DNA from 4 places in the Sphingobacterium sp. UGAL515B_05 genome. Region 2 is predicted to be linked to each of the others. Evidence: riboswitches for the same ligand, from Rfam matches in the RefSeq annotation. Region 2 holds a riboswitch; each other region holds the start of a gene.
The links. A riboswitch is a leader RNA that binds a small molecule or an ion and turns the genes downstream of it on or off. The one in region 2 is predicted to bind S-adenosylmethionine.
Positions count from the first base shown of each region.

Region 1: it holds a riboswitch for S-adenosylmethionine, as region 2 does, so the genes downstream of both, OK025_RS18000 (O-acetylhomoserine aminocarboxypropyltransferase/cysteine synthase family protein) here and metE (5-methyltetrahydropteroyltriglutamate--homocysteine S-methyltransferase) in region 2, are expected to answer to the same signal.
Region 3: it holds a riboswitch for S-adenosylmethionine, as region 2 does, so the genes downstream of both, OK025_RS13735 (5-oxoprolinase) here and metE (5-methyltetrahydropteroyltriglutamate--homocysteine S-methyltransferase) in region 2, are expected to answer to the same signal.
Region 4: it holds a riboswitch for S-adenosylmethionine, as region 2 does, so the genes downstream of both, metF (methylenetetrahydrofolate reductase [NAD(P)H]) here and metE (5-methyltetrahydropteroyltriglutamate--homocysteine S-methyltransferase) in region 2, are expected to answer to the same signal.

Region 1 covers NZ_CP109907.1:4,392,450-4,398,334, reverse strand. The annotation lists gene OK025_RS18005 (FUSC family protein) at 146-2,173, shown strand; SAM riboswitch class I at 2,354-2,466, shown strand; gene OK025_RS18000 (O-acetylhomoserine aminocarboxypropyltransferase/cysteine synthase family protein) at 2,722-4,032, shown strand; gene OK025_RS17995 (alpha/beta fold hydrolase) at 4,066-5,109, shown strand; gene OK025_RS17990 (homoserine dehydrogenase) at 5,147-5,885, shown strand, end outside.
Region 2 covers NZ_CP109907.1:1,313,586-1,319,470, forward strand. The annotation lists gene pyk (pyruvate kinase) at 1-31, shown strand, start outside; gene OK025_RS05350 (hypothetical protein) at 80-409, opposite strand; gene OK025_RS05355 (HAMP domain-containing sensor histidine kinase) at 788-2,620, shown strand; gene OK025_RS05360 (response regulator transcription factor) at 2,723-3,412, shown strand; SAM riboswitch class I at 3,599-3,702, shown strand; gene metE (5-methyltetrahydropteroyltriglutamate--homocysteine S-methyltransferase) at 3,781-5,885, shown strand, end outside.
Region 3 covers NZ_CP109907.1:3,376,094-3,381,978, reverse strand. The annotation lists gene OK025_RS13750 (HlyD family secretion protein) at 1-879, opposite strand, end outside; gene OK025_RS13745 (TolC family protein) at 879-2,198, opposite strand; gene OK025_RS13740 (DUF3050 domain-containing protein) at 2,421-3,191, opposite strand; SAM-I-IV-variant riboswitch at 3,402-3,495, shown strand; gene OK025_RS13735 (5-oxoprolinase) at 3,563-3,826, shown strand; gene OK025_RS13730 (RagB/SusD family nutrient uptake outer membrane protein) at 3,925-5,442, opposite strand; gene OK025_RS13725 (TonB-dependent receptor) at 5,448-5,885, opposite strand, start outside.
Region 4 covers NZ_CP109907.1:2,361,164-2,367,048, forward strand. The annotation lists gene OK025_RS09565 (UvrD-helicase domain-containing protein) at 1-153, opposite strand, end outside; gene OK025_RS09570 (30S ribosomal protein S16) at 512-1,033, shown strand; gene rimM (ribosome maturation factor RimM) at 1,153-1,677, shown strand; gene OK025_RS09580 (hypothetical protein) at 1,781-2,632, shown strand; SAM riboswitch class I at 2,851-2,953, shown strand; gene metF (methylenetetrahydrofolate reductase [NAD(P)H]) at 3,024-3,980, shown strand; gene OK025_RS09590 (DUF2723 domain-containing protein) at 4,228-5,885, shown strand, end outside.

The DNA of each region.
Region 1 (5,885 bases), 3.1 Mb from region 2:
TCTCCAAAAAGCACAGCGCAAGAGAAGCACATCGAATCAAAATAAAAATTCAAAAAATAAACAAAAATCAAAACAAATAAATTGTATATAAAAAATATTAAGCATAATATTTGTATTTTTGCACAGAAAATTAGTAAACTGATTGATGAACACTGTATCCTTGAAGAAAAGACTCTACCGTATTTATATCCTAATGATACGATTTATGCAAGGCGAGCATTCTGGAGACGCTTTACGTAATGTTTTCATCAGTATCATCCCAAGTTTAGCTCTCTACTTATTGGGAGCGCAAGCGAGCACGGCAATTGGAATCGGTGTCGGATCGTTGTTAACAACACTCACAGATCCTCCTGGAAACAGAAAAGATAAACTTTCTTCGGCTCTTGTCTGCATCCCCACCTTCTTTGTTGCCTCATTGTTTACAGCGATTGTATTTCCATATCATTGGCCCTTGGTGATATTGCTAGCGGCGGCGGGTTTTATCTGTACGTTATACGGTATTTTTGGAGCTCGTTATGCTGCAATTGGAAACATGACATTGATTCTCATGAGTTTTGTGATCGGAATGGCCCCACAACAGCCCTTTGCTGTTAGTTTACAGATTACAACAGGATCCATTATATATTACTTTTTTAGCCTTTTACAGGCCTATATACAACCTTATCGCTCGCTAAAACATGCGATGGCCAATGGTTTTCATGGATTGTCCCAATTTCTATTGATACGATCTCAGTCTTACGATCCCGATATTCCTTTGAATATAACGTACAGTCGCGTAGGCAAAATTCATGGCCAGATCAGCGAACAACAGGAACAAATCAGGTCCCTTCTTTTTCGAGAAAAAAAAATCATAAGTCAACAGTGGCATAAAAGCAATTATTGGCTCAGTCAAGTTTATGGGTTAATTGACCTCCATGAGTTAATTATTGCACTCGATCACGACTATGATGCGATTCGCAAAAACCTTGCAGATACGGGCAGCCTCCCTTTAATTCGTCAAACAATCAAATTATTAGCTTTAGAAATTGATAGCTTTTCACAACCTAACAAGAGGTTTCGGTATGCACATCAATTATATCATAATAACTTTAAAATTAATGCCCTCTTACAGGATTTAAAAGAAATTCAAGAAGAGCAGGCCGGTCAAGCAAAAAGTATATTATGTTCGATCATAAGCAACATCGAAGCAATTATTGATGTACTCAACCGAATTCAGGTGGCTTTTTATCAAAATCAGGAAATCCAGGATAAGATTGACTGTAGTGAGTACCAACAATTTATCAATCGACCTTTGCGCAATCTCGCTGATCTAAAAAGTAAACTCCATCTGAATAACCCGCTTTTTCGCTTTGCCGTTCGGATGGCTCTTCTTTTTGGAACAGGTGCATTGATTGGTATTCTATTTTTGGATTTTAAATATACCTATTGGATCTTACTAACGATCGCTATTGTTGCCAGACCAGCATTTTCAATGACAAAAAAGCGTAATATAGAGCGTATTGTAGGCACATTCTCGGGTATAATAGTTGGCATATTCTGCTTAATTGCTATTCATTTTCTCCCGGCTCTTCTTACCATAGCTGCATTAGGTCTTTTCGGATTCTTTTTATTCAATCGATCTAATTACATGGTCAGTGTCATCTTTATTACCTTGGGAATTGTGATTGCGCTCAATTTGTTTGAAGGCAATATCAATCTCATTTTAGGCAGCCGAATGCTTTTTACACTTATTGGAGCATTCTTGGCTATAGCAGGTTATTTCTTGATACCTGTACGCCAGAGCACTGGCATGGTTCAGCTGGCAAAAGAGGTATCTCTTTACAACGAACATTATTTCCAGATCATCAATAACCGTCTGTCGGACGAAAGACAAAGTTCCTTTGATATACGACTGGCTCGCAAAAAAGCACAGACTGCCATGGCCCTGTTTTCAGACGCTATCAATCAAATGAAAAAAGAACCCGAACACAAATGGATGGATTGGTCACATATCCACCATTTTCAGGCACTCTCTTATCAGGTCAACTCCCATTTGGTGGGTCTTTCGCTATCGTTAAACAAAAAGACGAATCACCACCTGACGTATGATATCCATAGTAGAATTGATGCACTTAAACCTCTTTTAACAGATTTAAATCAAATTGCAGAACGGATCAACTTAAAGAAATCATAATACCCGATTGGCAGTTACTTATCTAGTTTCATGGGACAATATGTGATCCAATCGGTATGTTATTCAAAATTCCTTTAACTAAAAAATAGCTTTTCTTTTGCTTTAATAAAAAAAGAATTTATATTTGTATCGTCTTCGAAAGAAGATTCTAATCAACACCTCCCTTAATCAGTAGGTCTTGATTTATAAAGAAGTGGCGAGAGACTGGCTCAATGACCCACTGGCAACCTTCAATTTGTTTGAAAAGGTGCCAATTCCTGTCCAAAACAATATCGTTTTGGAGCATATAAATAACATAAGACAATGATTATTAAACTACTGAAGTCCATTAAAAATTCAGGTTCAACACAAGTGAGCCGCACGATAAGCGAAAGTGTAAGCCATCATACCACTGTATTGATGCGAATGCGTATGCATATGCACTTCCACGCTTGTTAAAAATCATTTCCTTTTTCTTGGATAAAGATTTAACAGACCCTTCAAGGAGGTGTGTATGCTTCTCTTTTTACTTAACAATTTCTTTTTGAACCCTTAAAATCTGATATATTATGTCTTCAAACAAAAATTTAAAATTCGAAACTCTTCAGGTTCACGCTGGCCAAGTCGCTGACCCTACTACGGGATCTAGAGCAGTTCCTATATATCAAACAACATCCTTTGTATTTGAAAATGCCGAACACGGCGCAAACTTATTTGCATTAAAGCAGTTCGGCAATATTTATACACGGATTATGAATCCTACTACGGATGTTTTCGAACAACGTATTGCGGCACTGGAAGGTGGAGTCGCGGCTGTTGCTGTTGCATCTGGCCAGGCGGCACAGTTTATTGCATTAAATAATATCTTGGAAAGTGGTGACAATTTTGTTGCCGGATCCAACTTATACGGCGGTACATTCAACCAGTTTAAAGTTTCTTTTAAACGCCTGGGCATCGAAGCTCGATTTGCAACGGACGCCGAGGCAGATAAAATTGAAGCCCTCATTGATGATAAAACAAAGGCCATCTATGTTGAAACAATTGGAAACCCAAGTTTCAATATTCCAGACTTTGAGAAAATTGCTGCAGTAGCGAAAAAATATGACCTACCGTTAATCGTCGATAATACTTTTGGCGCTGGAGGTTATTTATTTAAACCTTTGGAGTATGGTGCAAATGTGGTGGTAGAATCGGCTACTAAATGGATCGGTGGACATGGTACAAGCATTGGCGGTGTCATCGTCGACGGCGGAAACTATAATTGGGGCAACGGAAAATACCCGCAATTTTCCGAACCATCTGAAGGCTATCATGGCTTAGTTTTTTCCGAAGTTTTCGGTGAAGGCGGACCGTTTGGAAATATCCAATTTGCCATTCGGGCACGTGTGGAAGGGCTTCGGGATTTCGGACCAGCACTCTCCCCTTTCAATTCATTCTTATTATTACAAGGACTTGAAACCCTATCTTTGCGGGTACAACGCCATGTAGACAACACTTTAGAGGTAGCTAAATGGCTTGAGGCGCATCCACAGGTAGAAAAAGTAAATTATCCGGGCTTAAAAAGCTCTCCGAGTTTCGCTAACGCACAAAAATACCTTAAAAATGGCTATGGAGCAGTGCTTTCTTTTCAGCTCAAAGGTGACGCAGCACAAAAGGCCAATAGCTTTATCGACAGCTTAGAATTAATCAGTCACCTGGCCAATGTTGGTGATACGAAGTCATTGATTATCCATCCGGCAGCGACTACTCACCAACAATTGAGTGATGAAGATCAGGCAAATGCTGGAGTGTTCAAAGGTTTATTACGTCTTTCTGTAGGAATAGAACATATTGATGACATCAAAGCTGATTTACAACAAGCTTTTGATAAAATTAAATAATCAGATTTTTTCGGCTTAAAACGTAAACGTAAAATGAGTAAGCATATTTATCTGCACCCGGAGCCTTTTGTATTTGAAAATGGAAGAGAGCTTACTGATTTACAAATCAGTTATGAAACATTTGGCAAACCCAACGCAGATCGCAGTAATGTGATCTGGGTTTGCCATGCACTAACGGCCAATGCGGATGTACTGGATTGGTGGTCAGGTCTTTTTGGAACAGGTGAATTGTTTGATTCAAACGATTATTATATTATCTGCGCCAATGTCATCGGATCAGCATATAATAGCAGTAATCCGCTATCTATAAACCCAGCTACTGGACAACCTTACTACTTATCTTTTCCTGAATTTACAGTAAGGGATTTGGTCAAAGCCCATCAATCTCTTGCAGACCACCTGGATATCAAACAAATAGAGATCCTTATTGGGGGCTCATTGGGCGGTCAACAAGCATTGGAATGGGCCGTATCGCACAGTATAGCCATCAACCATCTAATCGTCGTTGGAACAAATGCCGTCCATTCACCATGGGGTATTGCATTCAATGAAAGTCAACGTCTTGCCATTACAACTGATCGAACCTTATACGCCAATCATCCCGATGGCGGAGCTAAGGGTTTAAAAGTTGCACGCGCTATGGCACTGTTGTCTTACCGCAACTATACAACGTATGCCAACACACAAAAGGAGGATGATAACGAAAAACTCGATCATTATAAAGCATCCTCCTATCAAAACTATCAGGGTGAAAAATTGGTGAAACGCTATAATGCGTACAGCTATTACTTCCTAACCAAAGCAATGGACAGCCATAATTTGGGTCGTGGAAGACGATCTATCGAATCCGCTTTAGCGAGCATCGACTGCCCAACTTTAGTGCTGAGCGTCAATACAGATTTGTTGTTTCCTCCACAAGAGCAACAATTTATCGCTCAACATATTCCCAATGCCCACTACCAGGAGATTGAATCTACCTATGGCCACGATGGATTTTTGATCGAAACAAAAAAACTCACTAAAATTATCAGCAGCTTTCTGCAGGAACAAAAAGTGTACATCAACGAATTAGTATAAGAGAATAAAATACATATAAGAGAATTTAAGAAGAGATATGAGTAATAAATTAACAATAGGGATGTTTGGGTTTGGTGTTGTAGGCCAAGGTCTTTACGATATCATCAAAACCAAAAATCTTAATCTGGAGATCAAGAAATTTGTCATTAAAAACGGTGATAAAAAACGCTCGCTACCAGCAGATCTATTTTCTACCGACGCGGAGACAATTTTAGGTGACCCAGACATTAATACTGTTGTCGAACTGATAGATGATGCCGAAGCAGCCTATCAACTAACTGTTCGTGCCTTGAAATCAGGTAAAAATGTGGTATCTGCCAATAAAAAAATGATTGCCAGCCATTTGGAAGAGCTAGTTGATATTCAACATGAATATGGCACCAGTTTATTGTACGAAGGTGCAGTTTGCGGAAGTATTCCCATTATACGGAATTTAGAAGAGTACTATGACAATGAATTACTTCATTCTGTCAGCGGTATTTTTAATGGATCGTCCAACTATATTTTATCTAAAGTTTTCAATGAAAACCAGCAATATACAGATGCTTTAAAGAAAGCGCAAGAACTTGGTTTTGCAGAGACAGATCCAACCCTTGATGTCGGTGGGTTTGACCCAAAATTTAAAGTATGTATTGTTGCTTCCCATGCGTACGGGATCTATGTCAAACCAGACGATGTCTTTAATATTGGTATAGACAAATTGGGACAGCAAGATATTCGTTTTGCTAAAGAAAAGAACCTCAAGATCAAATTGATACCAACAGCGAAAGAGATCG
Region 2 (5,885 bases):
AACAAATACAATCCGTGTTTCCCAACTATAGTGGAGATTAAGGATTAAAAGCAAAAAAAATAGCGTTCTAAATAGAACGCTATTTTTTTTGTCTGTTTGGATATAGGGAGTCTATTTTTAATTTAAAGTCCTTCATTTTGAGTGAATCCTCCAATCGTCTAAACGGAGGCTTATCTATTTCTCCATCCTCTTTGGGCATTTTTTCTGTTCCTGGCATCGGAGCTAAACCATCCACACGCTTCAGGTTCTTGATAGGCATATTGTACTTCTCATTAGAAGAGTCCAATTTTAGGACGGGCATCTTTGCTTCCTTTTTCTCCATCAAAGGAATCTGCGGCTTTACCTTCACCTGCCCCAAAGCAATTGTTCCTATGGAAGATAATGCCAATAATAATACATAACTTTTCATCGCTATATAGTTGTTAAAGAGTATCTGCACTCAATTGCACCAATGAATATGTTATACTCGGCTTATTCACTTCTATAGCAGCCAGACTTAACCGCGTAGACTAAATTTATCAGTAGACCAATTCAGCACATAATTTATTTCTATTCACTAATTTACAAACAACAACAGCTATATTTAAACAAGTTGCTGTTAAACATTGTTAAAACAGCTTCAAAACACATTAGCATCTTTATATTTGTAACAATTTAAGAAAATGAGCTATCGAACCCTCATGAACACAAAAAATAACATCAGGGCTGAATACGCAAATAGTGAGCAAACTAAATGTTATAAACTTTGTGATACAATTAAAATACATTTATTAAATACCCTATTCGAATGAAGAAAAATAGCATTGTATTAATTATTGGACTAATGTCACTAGCCCTTATCGGTGTATTGGCCATGCAATTCTATTTTTTGAGAGATTCTTATCGTCAAAAATCCCAATTATTTGATGAGTCTGTCAATGCTGCGATTACCGCAGTTGCCGGAAAGCTTGAAAGACGGGAAGTTGTTGACTTTGCTAAAGTTCAACAGGAACGTAACATTGAAAAATCCAAGCAGGAACAAGCCAAACAACGTCTTTTGGCCGAGCAACTCGAAATACAGTATAGAGTTGAAGAATTAAAAAACAAACAACATGTTATTTTCTCAAACTTTAAAGAGCAAGAAGACCAATTACGTGCATTGTATCCAAATGTAATTGAAATCAAAAATTCTTTTTACGAAACATACATCAAAAGACCAGAGTACCAGAAATACATCAAATTTTCTGTTTCAAATGAGCTTACAGACGATAATCTAGTACAGGCTTTTATCATGTTAAATGCATCAAAAGTAGATGATCAGGTGAATGGGAAAGATGACAGCACGCGGTTTGTTATCCCACTAATGGACCCATTGGTCAATCAACAGACAAAATTTAGGGTAGCCACGTTACCACCAAGAGAGAATGCAAAACTTGCAAAAACCATCTCTGATTTGGAAAAAAGGCTCGATGTGCTAAACAGAAAGAATTCTTGGTCCGGTTTCAACGTTTACGACTCCGTTGCTATGCTCGGTGGTAAAAAGGCAGATTACATCGAAGATGTTGCTATTGGAATGGAGCTAGCAAAGCGTCCGTTAAAGGATCGGTTGAATGTCATCATTGTCCAGGAACTGATCAAAGATGAGTTGGCTCAACGCGATATTAAAGCTCCTTTTAATATTGAAATATGGAGTACAAACAATATATTGCTAAATAATATCCTAAACGAGGCTGCTTTAAACAACCCTACTAATACAACGAAATACTCTACTGCTCTATTTAAAGGTGATATCGGTGCTGCACCAGGAAAATTAACAATCTACTTTCCCAATAAAAAGGCAATAATCGCAGATAATATGGGCTATCTGCTTCTGCCTATGCTTGCACTCCTATTCTTATTGGTGGGTTGTTTTGCATATACATTGATTATCATCTTCAGACAAAAGAAAGTTTCGGAAATGAAAACAGATTTCATCAACAACATGACGCACGAATTTAAAACACCTGTTGCGACCATCATGATTGCCAGTGAATCGCTGAAAGACCCCGACATCAATGCAGACCATAAACGTGTTCAAAAATTAGCCAATATCATCTATGACGAAAATGTTAGGCTAGGAAATCACATCGAACGTGTACTTGATCTAGCTCGATTGGAAAAGGAAACATTAAAGTTAGACCAGGTAGATGTGCATATTAATGATCTTGTTTCAGCAGTTACCGACAGTATGCAGTTAAGGATGCAAAATATAGGCGGAAAATTTTCCATAGATCTAGCGGCAACGAAAGATGTAGTTGTTGGTGACGAGCTGCATTTTTCAAATGTATTTTATAATCTACTGGATAATGCGATTAAGTACAACAAAGGAGATCTGCATGTGAATATACAATCAAAAAATGTCGGTGATACCATTGTCGTCACCATTGCCGACAACGGTATTGGGATGAGCCGGGATCACCTGCAAAAGATTTTCGACCAGTTCTACCGTATTCCAACAGGAAATGTTCATAATGTCAAAGGATTTGGTCTTGGCTTAAGTTATGTACAGGATATCCTGAGAAGGCTGAACGGAAAAATTACAGTTAAAAGTGAAAAAGATAAGGGCACGACCTTTGAAGTAATTTTGCCTATTAAAAAATAAAACGTTCCTTTTTTGTATATTTCCTCTTTAAAAAATTTCAAAGGTTGAGGAAAGCTGATTTATCAGCATCAAGGGACATTGGTGAAAATTAATATAATCATTATGCAAAAGATATTATTAGCAGAAGATGATCCTAATTTGGGGGATCTTTTAAAAGACTATCTCGAATTAAAGGGAAAATTTGACGTCACATTATGCACGGATGGAGATGAAGCGATTTCTCAATTCAAAAAAAATAACTACGACCTCTGTATTTTCGATGTCATGATGCCAAAAAAGGACGGTTTTACAGTGGGGCGTGAAATCAGAAAAACAAACAATACTGTTCCTATTATCTTTGCCACAGCAAAGGGGATGATGGAAGATAAAACCGAAGCCTTCGAATTAGGGGGAGATGATTATATCACAAAACCTTTTCGAGTAGAGGAATTATTGCTCCGCATCAATGCTTTGCTGAAACGCAGTGTTCGAGACAAAGAAGAGGAAGTGGTTGCTGATAAATTTGAAATTGGCGATTATTTCTTTGATTATACAAGTCAGCAAATTTCTTACAAAGGACAGATGCAAAAACTATCCACTAAAGAAGCGGAACTACTACGCTTGCTTTGTTTAAAGAAAAATGATGTGCTGACCCGGGAAGAAGCTTTATTAAAAATATGGCATGATGACAACTACTTTACGGGTAGAAGTATGGATGTATTTCTCAGTAAACTTCGTAAATATCTAAAAGAAGATAGTAAAGTTGAAATTGTCAATGTGCACGGAAAAGGTTACAAACTTTTGGTAAGCTAAAAGCATGGGGAATGAGAAACAGTCATTCCCCATTTTTTATGCTACACAGCGTATTGAAACAGGACATACACTAAATCATGGATGAAAAGAAAAGAACAAAACAATTTTATCCTTAGTAGAATATAAAAAATTGACGCACTTTTATAAAAAATTTGCATTTCAAAAAGAAATGTTCTAACTTAGCGTCGCTTATAGAGAAAGGCAGAGGGAATAGACCCGATGAAGCCTTAGCAACCTGTCCCTTGACAAGGTGCTAAATTCTACCCTACTTGATATGGGAATGATAAGCCGAAGTCACCAAATTCTAGTGTGTCCTTCTCTCTCTAGCAAGAAATATAGTTGAAAAAGAAATATTAAAAACATTCATTATGTTATTGACTAACAATTTAGGTTACCCTCGTGTGGGCGCGTTCCGCGAATTGAAAAAAGCCAATGAGGCCTATTGGGCTAAAAAATCTTCTGTTGAGGAATTATTGGACACAGCAAAAAAAATTCGTGAAGGCAATTGGAAAACACAAAAAGATGCTGGAATAGATTTGATCCCTTCCAATGATTTCTCTTTTTACGATCAAGTATTGGATTTAACCCTTACTGTTGGTGCAATTCCTGCTCGTTACCATTCTTTATTGAATAAAGTAGATAACAATTACAGCTTAGATCTATATTTTGCCATGGCGCGTGGTTTCCAACAAGAAGGAATCGACGTGACGGCAATGGAAATGACCAAGTGGTTGGATACGAACTACCACTATATGGTGCCAGAATTCACAAAAGATCAAGAATTCAAATTGACGTCCGAAAAATTCTTAAATGAATATAACGAAGCAAAATCATTGGGCATCGATACTAAACCAGTTCTATTAGGTCCTATCACTTACCTTTTGATCGGTAAAGAAAAAGAAGCTGGCTTCGACCGCATCGATTTATTGGATAAACTTGTTCCAGTATATGAGCAAATATTAGCTAAACTAGCTGAGGCCGGTGCGCAATATGTTCAGATTGACGAGCCTTTCTTAGCATTGGATTTAGATGCTAAAGTAAAAGCTTTATATCAACCAACTTTCGAAAAATTAGCTGCAGCAGCAAAAAATATCAAATTAATCGCGACGACTTACTTCGAAGCTTTAAAAGATAACGAAGATATCGCAGTTAACCTACCTATCCATGCTTTACATTTGGATTTGGTACGCGGTGAAAACCAATTGGATACGGTACTAGCTAAAGTTCCTGCTTCATTAACATTATCTTTGGGTATTGTTGAAGGCCGTAACATCTGGAAAAATGATTACGAAAAATCATTGGTTAAAATCAAACAAGCTGTTGATGCATTAGGAAAAGACCGTGTATGGGTAGCTCCTTCTTCATCATTGTTGCACGTTCCTTTTGACTTAGACAATGAACACAATGAGCAATCGCTACCAGCTGAAGTAAAAAACTGGTTAGCATTTGCTAAACAAAAATTAGCTGAGGTAAAAGACTTAGCCGTATTAGCAGAAGGTGAAGTTGATGCTGAAACAGCAAAACGCTTCGAAGCGAACAAAGCTGCAGCTGAAAGCCGTCGTACTTCTCCACTGATCCACAAACCAGAGGTTAAAACACGTACAAGCAATATCACTGATGACGATGCGAAACGTACTTCAGCATTTGCTGACCGTAAAGCAGCGCAACAAGCGAAGTTCAACTTGCCGGCATTCCCTACCACAACTATTGGTTCATTCCCACAAACGAAAGATGTTCGTAAATGGAGAGCAGACCTGAAAAAAGGTGCTATCACGCAGGCAGAGTACGATAAAGCAATCGCAGAAGAAACTGAAAACACAATCCGTCTTCAAGAGCAATTGGATATCGACGTATTAGTACACGGCGAATTCGAACGTAACGACATGGTTGAATACTTCGGTGAACAATTGGCTGGTTACGCTTTCACACAAAACGGCTGGGTACAATCTTACGGTTCACGTTGTGTAAAACCTCCAATTATCTATGGTGATGTATACCGTCCTGAAGATATGACTGTCCGTTGGTCTTCATACGCTCAATCATTGACTAACCGTCCGGTTAAAGGTATGTTGACTGGTCCGGTTACGATCTTACAATGGTCTTTCGTACGTAATGATCAACCGCGTTCAACAACGACTTACCAAATTGCATTGGCGATCTTGGATGAAGTACAAGCGTTGGAAAAAGCAGGTATCAAAATCATACAAATCGATGAACCAGCAATCCGCGAAGGATTACCGCTTCGTAAAGCTGATCAAAAAGATTACTTGAACTGGGCAGTACGTGCTTTCCGTGTTTCTTCATCAAATGTAGAAGACGATACACAGATTCACACACACATGTGTTACTCTGAGTTCAATAATGTCATCGAAGACATCGCTGCAATGGATGCTGACGTCATCACGATTGAGACTTCACGCTCTCAAATGAAATTGTTGAATGCTTTCGCTGGTGATTTCAAATATCCAAACGA
Region 3 (5,885 bases), 2.1 Mb from region 2:
AATTTTCCCATAAAATTTTTGATCCGGATACGCATCAGCAACCACCTCAACCCTATTGCCAAGATGCAAATAACGCAGTTGTGTTTCCTTAAAATTAGCCGTTACCCAGGTTGGGGTTTCTCTATTGACGATAAAGCCCAAAACTTCGCCAGCACTTATCATTTGACCTTTTTCAATCGTGCGTTTGCCAATCTGCCCATCGTAAGGTGCGCGAATAACGGTATAGCCGACATCAAGCCTTTTACGGCCGACAGCTGCCGTCAAACGAACACGTTCGGCATCGACCACACCTTTTTTCATATCCACATCATGCACACGCTCCTGTGACGCCTGTAATTTATGCTTTAACGAAGCCAGCTCACTCTTATACACATCCAACGTCGCTTTTACATCCTCCAGTTGCTGTGCCGTTGCAGACTTTTCCTGAAACAAATAATTATAGCGATCATACTCCAACTGTTGCTTGGTTACCCGAGCCTCCCCGGCAGCAATTGAGGTCCGTAAAGACTCATGTTCCGCCTGGAGAATTTCCTTTTGACTATGAAGAACATTGATCTCTGCAGCTTCCTTATTGACAGATGCCGCTACCTGATCAGCCTCATATTTATATTCCTTATTATCTATAAGCAACAAGGTATCACCCCGTTTAACCAATTGATGATCGTGATAATGCACAGAAACCACATATCCGCCCACCCGAGAAACAATGGGATTGATATACTGTGTTACCTGTGCATCATTTGTATAGGTATACCGCAAGCGCATCCATAATGCTTGAGCGCCCCATAACAACAAGGCCAACAAGACAATTCCAGCCAACCAGTTGGTGATTCGAGTGAGTTGTGCCTCCACAACTGTTCTTCGTGATTTAGGTTTCATTAGATAGTACCCTTCAAAAATTCGATAAAATAATAATGTTTCTGTAGCGCAATATGTGCGGTTTCAAGATCAAAAAGTGTTTTTAGGTATTGCATATCAGCATCTAAGAGATCTGTAATCAAAGCCGATGATTTAAAATACCTGTTTTTTATAATCCGTGCATTTTCCTGCGCCAACGCCTTATTGTTTTGACAGACGTCCTGCTGCTTAATAGCCAATTGATAATCCAACAGGGCCTGTAATAGTTGATTTTCCAGAATCTCCTCTTCATGATGGTGTTTTACCTCTTGTCGATCCAAGGCGATCTGTGCTCCGCGCACCACGTTTTTATTGAGATAAATTGCCGAGATCGGTATGGTTAATTTGAGCCCTGTGATACTCAGATTATACCAGCTGGGGTTATAGGGATACAAGAAAACCTGTGGATTGGCAAAAGTGAATGTACTGGTCAAACCCAACTCAGGAAGATAATTTGATCGCGCCTGTTTGACCGACAACTTCTTCAAAACCACTTCCTGTTCGGATTTTAGGAGGGAAAAAGCATGGCTTCGCGCTTCGGCAACAAGCGCTTCATAGCTGGGGTTTTCCACCTGAAACTGCTCGGGCAGGGGCACAATCTCCGCAGTAATACCACCAATTAGCTGCAGCTTCTGATTTGCAGCCTGAATATCATGACCGATCTGCACGAGCAACAGTTCCCGCTTCGAAAGCTCCAACGAAATACGCAGGACGTCACTGTGCAATACAACACCCGCCTTATACAGATGCTCAATCTCCTTGAGCTGTGCCCGTTGATCAGCAATATCCTGCTCGATTAAAGATCGGTTACTATACGACAGTTCCAAATCCAAAAAAAGATTGCAAACCTCCAATTTCGTCTGCGCCGCGGCATTCTTCCAATCGATTCTAGCCAGCTCATTTTCCAATTTTTTGGACTCAATTTTCATCAGGTCCCGATGCCCGTTGTAGAGGTTCAGATAAAAATCCAGGCCGCTATCGTACAAGTAATGAATGATATCATGCTGGGCGGGTTTATTTAAAAGTCCCTGATCATACACAGGCATATTACTCGCATAACTAGCAGAAGCTCGGGCGGAAATCTTGGGCAGCAACTCCATGCGTTGCTGCTGTACCGCCACCTCAGTTTCTTTGAGCTGCAAATAAGACTGCTCAATGTATTTACTGTTCTGTAGTGCTTTGTCGATCATGTCTTTCAAGGACATGCGCAAAGAATCGAGGGCGAAGGTGTCCGAAATAGCGCATACTAACAATCCTATGGTTAGTATGCCTTTTGCCCAATAGGGAGGAAAAAAGTTCACGTGTGTTATGTAATTTTTTTGCGTTGCAAACTTAGACACTTATTGGAACTTGGATTTCTTCACAAACGCCAATATGTTATGGAAAAAAGACATTTTTTCATCAATTCAATCAAAAAGACCAATATCTGCCAAGAAGATCTTACCATATCCTTTTTTAAAGCACAAAAAAAAAGCCTCTCAAACGTTGATTTGAAAGGCCTTTCCGGATGGTATAAAACCAAACTATCCGTATAAGGAATCTTCTATTGCATTCCACAACTGTATTCTCTTTTGTAGCGCAACTTTACTAATCTCCTTCATTTCCGTCCATCTAACCTCATCGTCCTTCGCGAGATCTGTGATCATCTGCATCGCCAAAGGTCCATGCTCGTCGCCATCAAGGTCAATATGACGTTGAAAATAATAGATAAAGCTGTCCAGATTGGCTGTAGGGAAGTTTGTTTTAATTTCTTCCAAAATAGAGGTAAACATTCCCGGGATAAGATCTTCGCGTCCAAACGTAAATGCTGCGGCAATTTTATGCACCTCGCCCTCAGCAATCACTTCGAATGTAAAATTCAAAAAGTCTTTGATCCGCTTGTCCAATGTGGTCGTTGCAATGACATCGAATATGTTGCTCGATTTTTTGGCGTGAGCAATAAATTTATTGACCAGATGAAGATCGGCACCCATGGCATCCATGGCATCCAGATACATCTCAAAGTGGCTCAAACGACGACCATCAATGTATTCATCCGATTCCTCAGCCAATACAATTTCGTTGATTAGATAGCGTGTTGATGGATGCTCACTCGCAAACCAAGGTAAAGTCGTACAGGTCAATTTAATCTGTAAAGCTTTTAGTAAAGACATAAAATCCCATACAGCGTACACATGCCCTTCTGTAAAAGAACGTAGATTCTTGATCGTTTTGATCTTACGATACAAAGGGTGTTGCAATAATACCTCGCGTTCGGTAGCAATGTATTCGTTAATTTCCGCAATTCTATTCATGGCGCAAAAGTATTGTCTTATCTCTATTTTTAAAAGTATTTTCGATGAGATTACAGTAACATGATAAATTTTTCGCCCAGCTATCCGCTTCATAACCAAATCACAGCCAACAATGCGCCTCGCTTTTGACCGCCCTATTCCTGTTGCTAACGCCCATTTACCCTTAAAAACAAAAATATTTTTTATTATAAAAAATAATCTACTATATTTGTAGAGTATTCAGAATTGCATGATGCAATACCAACCGAGTGCAGGCACCGCGGTGGTAAATTAATACGGGTTTCGACCAAAATAAACGTCACAGAACGATTATTTTCCCCAACAAGATCTGGATACAGTTTATGGTTTAATCTTTTAAATTTTTAAATTGTATGGCTACTACAACAAATCTTTACCAACACTTACTGGAAAAATTCAGTTATTACTCAACAGATGAACTGATCCAGCTCAACAATGACACCATTTTGGGACAAGGCTGGGGTTCAGCCAAGGCAACCTTTAGAACAGCTTTGATCAGTACGTTCTCCAAAAGAGGACTGGATCTTTCCAACATCATTTCCAAGGAAGACGGTTTTACCTCGGTGAAGCATGTCCCTGTACGCTTGGAACAGAATGTCCTGATTCCTTTACAATAATCTTTATCGGCAAAAAAAAGCGCGCATCGAAAGGACTTCGTGCGCGCTGCTGTGGTTGGTTTAGGAAATTGCCGATTTAAAAGAAGGCAATAATCTTATTATTTATAGTTTGGATTCTGAATTAACACACCTGCGCTTTTCTCAATTTCTGTTTGTGGTAATGGCCAGCGGTAAAATTTGTCTTCAAAATGATAGGGCACTTTACTGTCTTTGACCGCATTGAGTACTTCGCCTGCGATATGCCAACGAATCAAGTCGTAATGCCGCAGTCCTTCGAAAGCAAGTTCAACCCTTCTTTCGTGGCGGATACGATCGCGCATTTTTTCCTTGGTATAACCGGCAGGGAACCCGGGCATCTGAACGCGGCTCCTCAATGTATTCATAGCATCGTAAACCGATTGATCTGGCCCGGCGATTTCATTTTGTGCTTCGGCATACATCAATAACACCTCTCCAAACCGCAGTACAACAGCATCCTGTTGGCTCAATGTTGAAAAGCCAAAAGGTAAGTTGGCCGGATCCAAAAATTTCAGCACCCCATAACCTGTAGGCCGCGGATTGGACGGTGTATGGATCTTACCGCCGCCAAAGTCGGGATGATCCACGAAAATTGTTTTGCTCAAGCGCGGATCCCTATCTTTGAAGGGATTGGCTCGGTCAGTCAAAGGTGATTCACCAAAAGGCAGACCATCTTTGCATTCATAGGTATCCACCAGGTTTTGCAACGGTGAAGCAGCGATCCAGTCGCCGAGGTACATGTCCCAGGGAGCGGTATTATTCGGTGCCAGAAAATTGACCGAAAAGATAATCTCGGTATTGTTCTTCTGTGTTGCATCGCGAAAGACATTTTCAAAAGCCGTACTCAGGGTATACTCTTTCATGACATCGGTGCATAAGTCTTTTACCTCTTTCAAGATTGCTAAATCGGGCACCCCTTTGTCACCATAAGCCGCAAACAGTAAAACCCGTGCTTTCAAGGCTTTTGCTGAACTTGCGGTCGCATGCCCCCCATTATTGAAATAAGGTTTAGCCGCTAAGTTAGCGATCCCAAAATCCAGATCAGCCCTAATCTGTTTTAGAATATTCTCCGCAGTTTCCTTTGGCTGACGCTGATTCTCCAGACTGAGGGAAGTCAGCACTAGCGGCACCTCACCATAAATACTGTACAATTGGAAATAAACAAAAGCACGGATAAAGCGGGCTTCGGCTTCCATATTTTTCTTCTCTGCATCGTTCATATCGGCGCCGTTATAGCCCTGAAGCTTTTCGATCAGGCGATTGGCACGTCCTATACCTACATAAGCATCGTTATAGATCCCGGTTTCGTAGCCACCTGTGGTCGGATTTAAATTCCCACCGACGATTTCATTGACGCTACCTGAGTTGAACTGATTGTAGCCATTGTCGGTCAGACAGTCCCGGAAAGGCATCCCGTAGGAGAAAGCCTCACTCTGCAACGAGGCATATACACCGGCCAAGGCATTATCAAAATCCGATTTTTTGCTAAAATAATTGTCCGAAGCGATCTGATCCAAAGGATTGAGGTCCAAGGCACTGTTACAGGAACCAAAAAATAGTCCGGATAGCATCAACGCTGTTATAAATTTCTTTTTCATAGCACTTAAAAGTTAACTTGTACACCAAATGAATAAATCTTGTTTTGTGGATACTGCACCAGATCACCATTTCCATAGCGTTCAGGGTCCAAGCCCTTAAATTTGGTCGCAGTAAGGAGGTTATCACCCGAAAAATAAACCCTTAGGCGGTCAATTTTATATTTTTTCAACAGCCCTTCAGGTAAAGTGTATCCGAACACAAGATTTTTCAACCTGAAGTATGAAGCGTCCTGTATAAAATAGCTGGAAGCACGGCTGAATTTCTCCGGAGCACTCCAACCCCAATAAATACGGGGCATCGTTGTCGAAGGGTTTTCAGGTGTCCAACGGTCTAACCAATCTTTTGTCGGCGGACTACCCTGTACAAATGGGGTTACACCCCAGCCCGAAACATAGGATTTGACGCCATATACCCCTTGTAATAGAGCCGAAAAGTCAAAGCC
Region 4 (5,885 bases), 1.0 Mb from region 2:
GGCGGTTGCCTTATTGGTGAATGTCACCGCCAAAATCTCCTTATAGCTATTCTCGTTGGAGAGTAGGAGTGTGAGATAGTGTAAAGTTAAGCTAAAGGTTTTTCCCGAACCGGCTGAAGCTTTTAGTATTTTTAATGGCGCAACAGATTTCATAGAATGAAGGTAGAAAGTAAAAAGTGAATTGGCAAAAATGTCGCTGACTATTTCGAAGCTATTGTACACAAACGGTTCATCCTGTTTACATTTGGTAAAGATGCCCTTTTAAATAAAGGAGTTTTTTGTGCCTTGATTTTTGAAAAGTTTGTTGTAGTTGCTTTATGGAAGCAAGAAAAGACGAAGGTCTCAAGGGAAGATATTACGTTTGAACGAAGTTGTTGACAAGAGCTAACCCTGTCGTTTTCAGTGAAGTTTTATTAAATTATAATGATGATTAAAAAAAAATAACTATCTTTGCATCCCCTCTAGTATGAAGCTCGGGGGATATGTTGAATACATAAAATAAAATTAAAAAATGGCAACTAAAATCAGATTGCAAAGACACGGTAAAAAAGGACGTCCTTTTTACCACGTAGTCGTAGCGGATTCTCGCGCTCCACGTGACGGTAAATTCATCGAACGTATTGGTTCTTACAACCCAAACACAAATCCAGCAACTATCGTTTTGGATTTTGAAAAAGCTTTGGATTGGATGAATAAAGGTGCTCAACCAACTGACACTGCTCGCGCTATCCTTTCTTACAAAGGTGTTCTTTACAAAAAACACTTGCAAGGTGGTGTGAAAAAAGGTGCTTTTGATGAAGCTGCTGCTGAAGCTAAATTTACAGCTTGGACTGACGCTCAAGAAGCTAGAATCTCTGGTAAAAAAGATGGTTTAGCTCAAACTAAAGCTGAAGCTAAAAAAGCTGCTTTAGTGGCTGAAGCTAAGAAAAAAGAAGAAAAAGCTGCTGCTGTAGCTGCTAAAAATGCTCCTGTAGCGGAAGAAACTGCTGCTGAAGAGACTGAAGCTCCTGCATCAGAAGAAACTGAAGGTTAATTCTTTCATAAAGTATTCGAGAAAGCCGACTCAATCTTGAGCCGGCTTTTTTTGAAACAGCCAATAGGCTAATGGTTTGCCAAATCATGTCTCACAGCTAATCGCTAAATACGAAATATATGACTATTGATCAAAGCTTTTACATCGGTTACATCAGTAAAACAAGAGGTCTTAAAGGAGAAGTACAACTATTTTTTGAATTCGAGGAATATGAGAGTTTGAATATCGATGTTGTCTTTGTGGAAGTGAACAAAAAACTTGTTCCTTATTTTGTTGATACCATTAAATTTCAAAAAAATAGTACAGCCTATGTGACATTTGAGGATGTGGATCATATCGATAAGGCTCAAGTACTTGTACGTAAAAAGCTATATCTTTCCAATGATAAGATGCCCGAGCGTGATCCAGACGATTTTAGATATACTGATTTAATCGGTTTTTTAGTGATTGATGAAAACCATGGTGAACTGGGGCAAATAACAGACGTCCAGGAATTTCCACAACAGTTTGTCGCTTCGGTAAATATGGACGGTAAAGAACTGATGTTCCCGCTGTCCGACGATTTGATCTTAGGAATCGATGGCGAAGAGGAGATCATTGAAGTTGAATTGCCAGAAGGCTTAGTGGATCTTTATAAAGAATAAGCATATCCCCAAGCTTATTCAAATGAATAGCGGTATACGAACTATTGTAGTAATTTCTTATCTTGGTCTGTATATTATTACTGGCCATAATTATTGATTGATTTTGAAACCGTTATTACTACTGCTATTTATATTCTCGTTGTCTTCTTGTGCTTTCTTTGGGAAGAAAAAGGACTTTCCTGAAGGCAATTACCAAATGATACTGGGCTATTCAAATGAGGAGTATCATAAAGTAAAAAGAGAATCACCCCAAAATGTGGAGGCAGATGCCTATGGTAATGATCCTATGCTATACCGGTCCTTTCTCTCACTCCAGGATAAAGATAAGTTTGTGATGGCGATCGATGATATCTTACTCTTCGGCAAGTATAGATTCAACGGCGATCGATTAGAATTGAATGATGAGAAAAAGGGTAGCCTCGCCTTAGATATTGTTAAGGTAAAAGGCGATTTTGTTCAGCTGAGAGGTGATTTTTCACAGTTTAGCTCAGCGCATGTACCCACTAGCGAAAGACTTTATATCAACTTTGCGCTAGATAAAACTCCTATCCGGGAGACCCCGAGCAAATTTGATAGCCAGGTGAATCTATGGCGAAATGCCCCTGTAAAATCAGAAAGTGAAAAGGAGATAAAGACCCGGACACTGAATTTTGTAGATTATTCTATCGCTTATTTCCAGCACATATCAAGTTCTGGCACACATCACGATTATCGATTGGATGGTGTTGAATCACCAATTATTTATGCTGAGAATGGCATTGTGCTAAAGAAGTGGGAAGATGTTCCTGAATCCTGGAAGGAATTGTTTTACAATGAACAAAATGCATTAGTTGCCTATCAATATTTATTTGATGGTTTTAAATATGGATCGAAAGAAGAGTACCATGTTACCGGACTCTTACTGATCACATTTTATCTCAAAAATTTACGAAATTCCCTGGCAACGAATCTTTAGCCGATCCTGTAGTGACTTAGGCAATCTCTTCGCTGTCAATGATCCTCGGTCGTTAATTTTATCTGTTTTTTTAAGTCTTTTACTTTTGTTGGAGCGTAAATTTCTATTATTGCCTGGGAATAAACCTGAAGCCGTATTTATTGCAGGCTTTTTGCGCCTATTTTTGCCTTTTCGAAAAAATATTTTTGTCTTTTGATTTTTTAAAACGATATTAGCAACGCTTATAGAGAAAGGCCGAGGGACTAGACCCGTTGAAGCCTTAGCAACCTGTCTTGTTCAAGGTGCTAAATTCTACCCTACTCCATGTGGGAAAGATAAGTTACATGTAGATAAACGATCCCTCGACTTGTGCGTTTCGATGTAAGCCAACCAAACTAAAAACAGTTTTTTAATGAAGATTATCGATCATATCCAGAATGCCAAAGGAAAAACATTGTTTTCTTTTGAGCTATTGCCACCGGCGAAAGGGCAGGGCATCCAAAGTATTTTTAAAACCATGGATGAACTGATGGAGTTTAAACCTCCTTTTATCGACGTAACCTACCATCGGGAAGATTATATCTATAAAGAGCATGCGAGTGGATTACTGGAACGCGTTTCCTATCGTAAACGTCCTGGGACAGTGGCGATATGTGCTGCAATCATGAATAAATATAAAGTAGATGCGGTGCCCCATTTGATATGTGGTGGTTTTACAAAAGAGGAAACTGAAAATGCATTGATCGATTTGAACTTCCTGGGGATAGATAACGTGTTGGTATTGAGGGGAGATGCACGTAAGGGCGACGCCGATTTTATACCGACCGATGGTGGACATGCTTTTGCAACAGACCTACTTGAACAGGTAACGGATATGAATAAAGGAAAGTATCTGCATGAAGACATTATCACATCGGAAAAGACTGATTTTTGCATCGGAGTAGCGGGCTATCCCGAAAAGCATTTTGAATCGCCAAATTTCAATACTGATTTTAAATATCTGAAACAAAAAGTCGATATGGGAGCAGAGTTTATTGTGACTCAGATGTTCTTTAATGTTGAAAAATACAAGGAGTTTGTAACAAAATGTAGGGACAATGGAATCCATGTGCCTATTATTCCGGGATTAAAACCACTGACAACGAAAAAACAGTTGGTTACACTACCAAGGATATTCCATTTAGATATTCCAGAGGAACTGAGTGATGCTGTTTCAGCATGTAAAACGAATGCCGACGTCAGACAAGTAGGTGAAGAGTGGTTGGTGCAACAATGTCAGGAGCTGATTAAATTTGGCGCTCCGGTTTTACATTTCTATACGATGAGTAATCCTGGTCCAACAAAGAAGATTGTTGAAAAACTAGCCTAACTCATAAAAGTAATACGAAAAGGGAGCCGATAAGCTTCCTTTTTTTTATCCTAGCATTCGTTGTGAAAGCCTAAAATATGTTCAGAATTTCGATTGTGTGGTTTAGTCGATCGCTATTTTCAGTGTTTAATAGCCTGTTTATAGTCAGATACTTGTGTTAAATAGTGTTAATTAACTTATTAGAATCAGGATAACTTTTTAACTTAAAGTGCTAAAAAGGATTTTAACAATAGACCAAATTGACCTTATGACGTACACTAGATTAAATTCTCTACTCGGCTTTGCTTGCGGACTAATTGCTACATGTGTCTATATCGCCACCGTTGAAAAGACGGTAAGCTGGTGGGATTGTGGTGAATTTATTGCCTGTGCCTACAAGCTGGAAGTGGCACACCAGCCGGGAGCACCATTATTTCTTCTTATTCAGAATATATTTTCCAACCTGGCTTTGGGTAATGCAGGTAAAATCGCCTATTGGATGAATATTGGATCCGCAATCTGCAGTGGGCTTACTGTTACATTTTTATTCTGGACGATAACAGCAATAGCCAAAAAGATACTCAACAGGCAAGAGAACGTTCAATTATCGAATTATTTCCAAATTTTTGCTGCGGGTTTAGTTGGTGCAATGGCTTTCTGTTTTAGTGATTCATTCTGGTATTCGGCGGTTGAATCTGAGGTATATGCGATGTCTTCATTGTGTACAGCAATTGTTTTTTGGGCAATTTTAAAGTGGGAAGTCCGTGCAGATGAAGCAGGTAGCGATCGTTGGCTGGTTTTTATTGCTTTTGTTATGGGCCTTTCGATCGGAGTGCACTTATTAAATCTGTTGGCAATTCCGGCTATAGCGATGGTTGTCTATTTCAGGAGAGCAGGACAGATCAGTGCGAAAGGTACAATAAAAGCTTTCTTGTTAGGAATGTTGATCTTGGGAGCCGTATTGTGGGGAATTATTCAATGGTTGGTCGGTTTAGCAGCGAAAGTGGACCTTTTATTTGTAAACTCACTAGGTTTGGGTTTTGGCTCAGGCATCTTGTTTTTGTGTTTGCTGTTGGGGAGCTTTCTCATTTATGGCCTATATTATTCTTATAAAAAGCGGCAATACACACTGCATACCGGGTTGCTGGTCTTTTGTTTTATTCTATTTGGGTATAGTTCCTATACCATGGTTTTGATCCGTGGAAAAGCGAATCCCTCGTTAAACAATAATGCGCCGGACAATGTGTTTTCTTTTTTGGGTTATCTGGGCCGGGAGCAATATGCCCGCGAACCTTTATTCAAAGGACCCAACTATGATTCACAAGTCGTTGGTGTAGAGCGTAAAACCGCTTATCGCAAAGATGAGTCTGGTTATATTCCTTTTAATCAGGTAGATAAGTATACGTTTGATAAGGAAACTTTCTTTCCCCGCATATATAGTCAAGATGGAGCCCATCAGGCTTATTATAGGAGTTACCTCAATTTGAAGGAGGGGCAGCAACCACAGTTCTCGGATAATTTTAAGTTCTTTTTTAATTTTCAATTGGGCGATATGTATACCCGATATTTCTTGTGGAATTTTGTCGGTAGACAGAATGACAGGCAAGGGTATGGAACCTATAGTGACGGCAACTGGTTGTCGGGGATTAAACCATTGGATAATTGGCGTTTGGGAGGGCAAGATAAAATATCCAAATCGCAGGAGCATGACCCGAGCCGGAATACCTATTTTTTCCTTCCATTGCTACTGGGAATAGCCGGTGCAATCTGGTTGTATCGAAACAATAAACCTTATACCGTGGTCTTGACCTTACTGTTTGTGTTTACGGGCATAGCGATCGTTGTTTATCTCAACCAAACTCCTATGCAACCTCGGGAACGAGATTATGCTTACGTAGGATCTTTTTATGCGTTTGCGATCTGGAT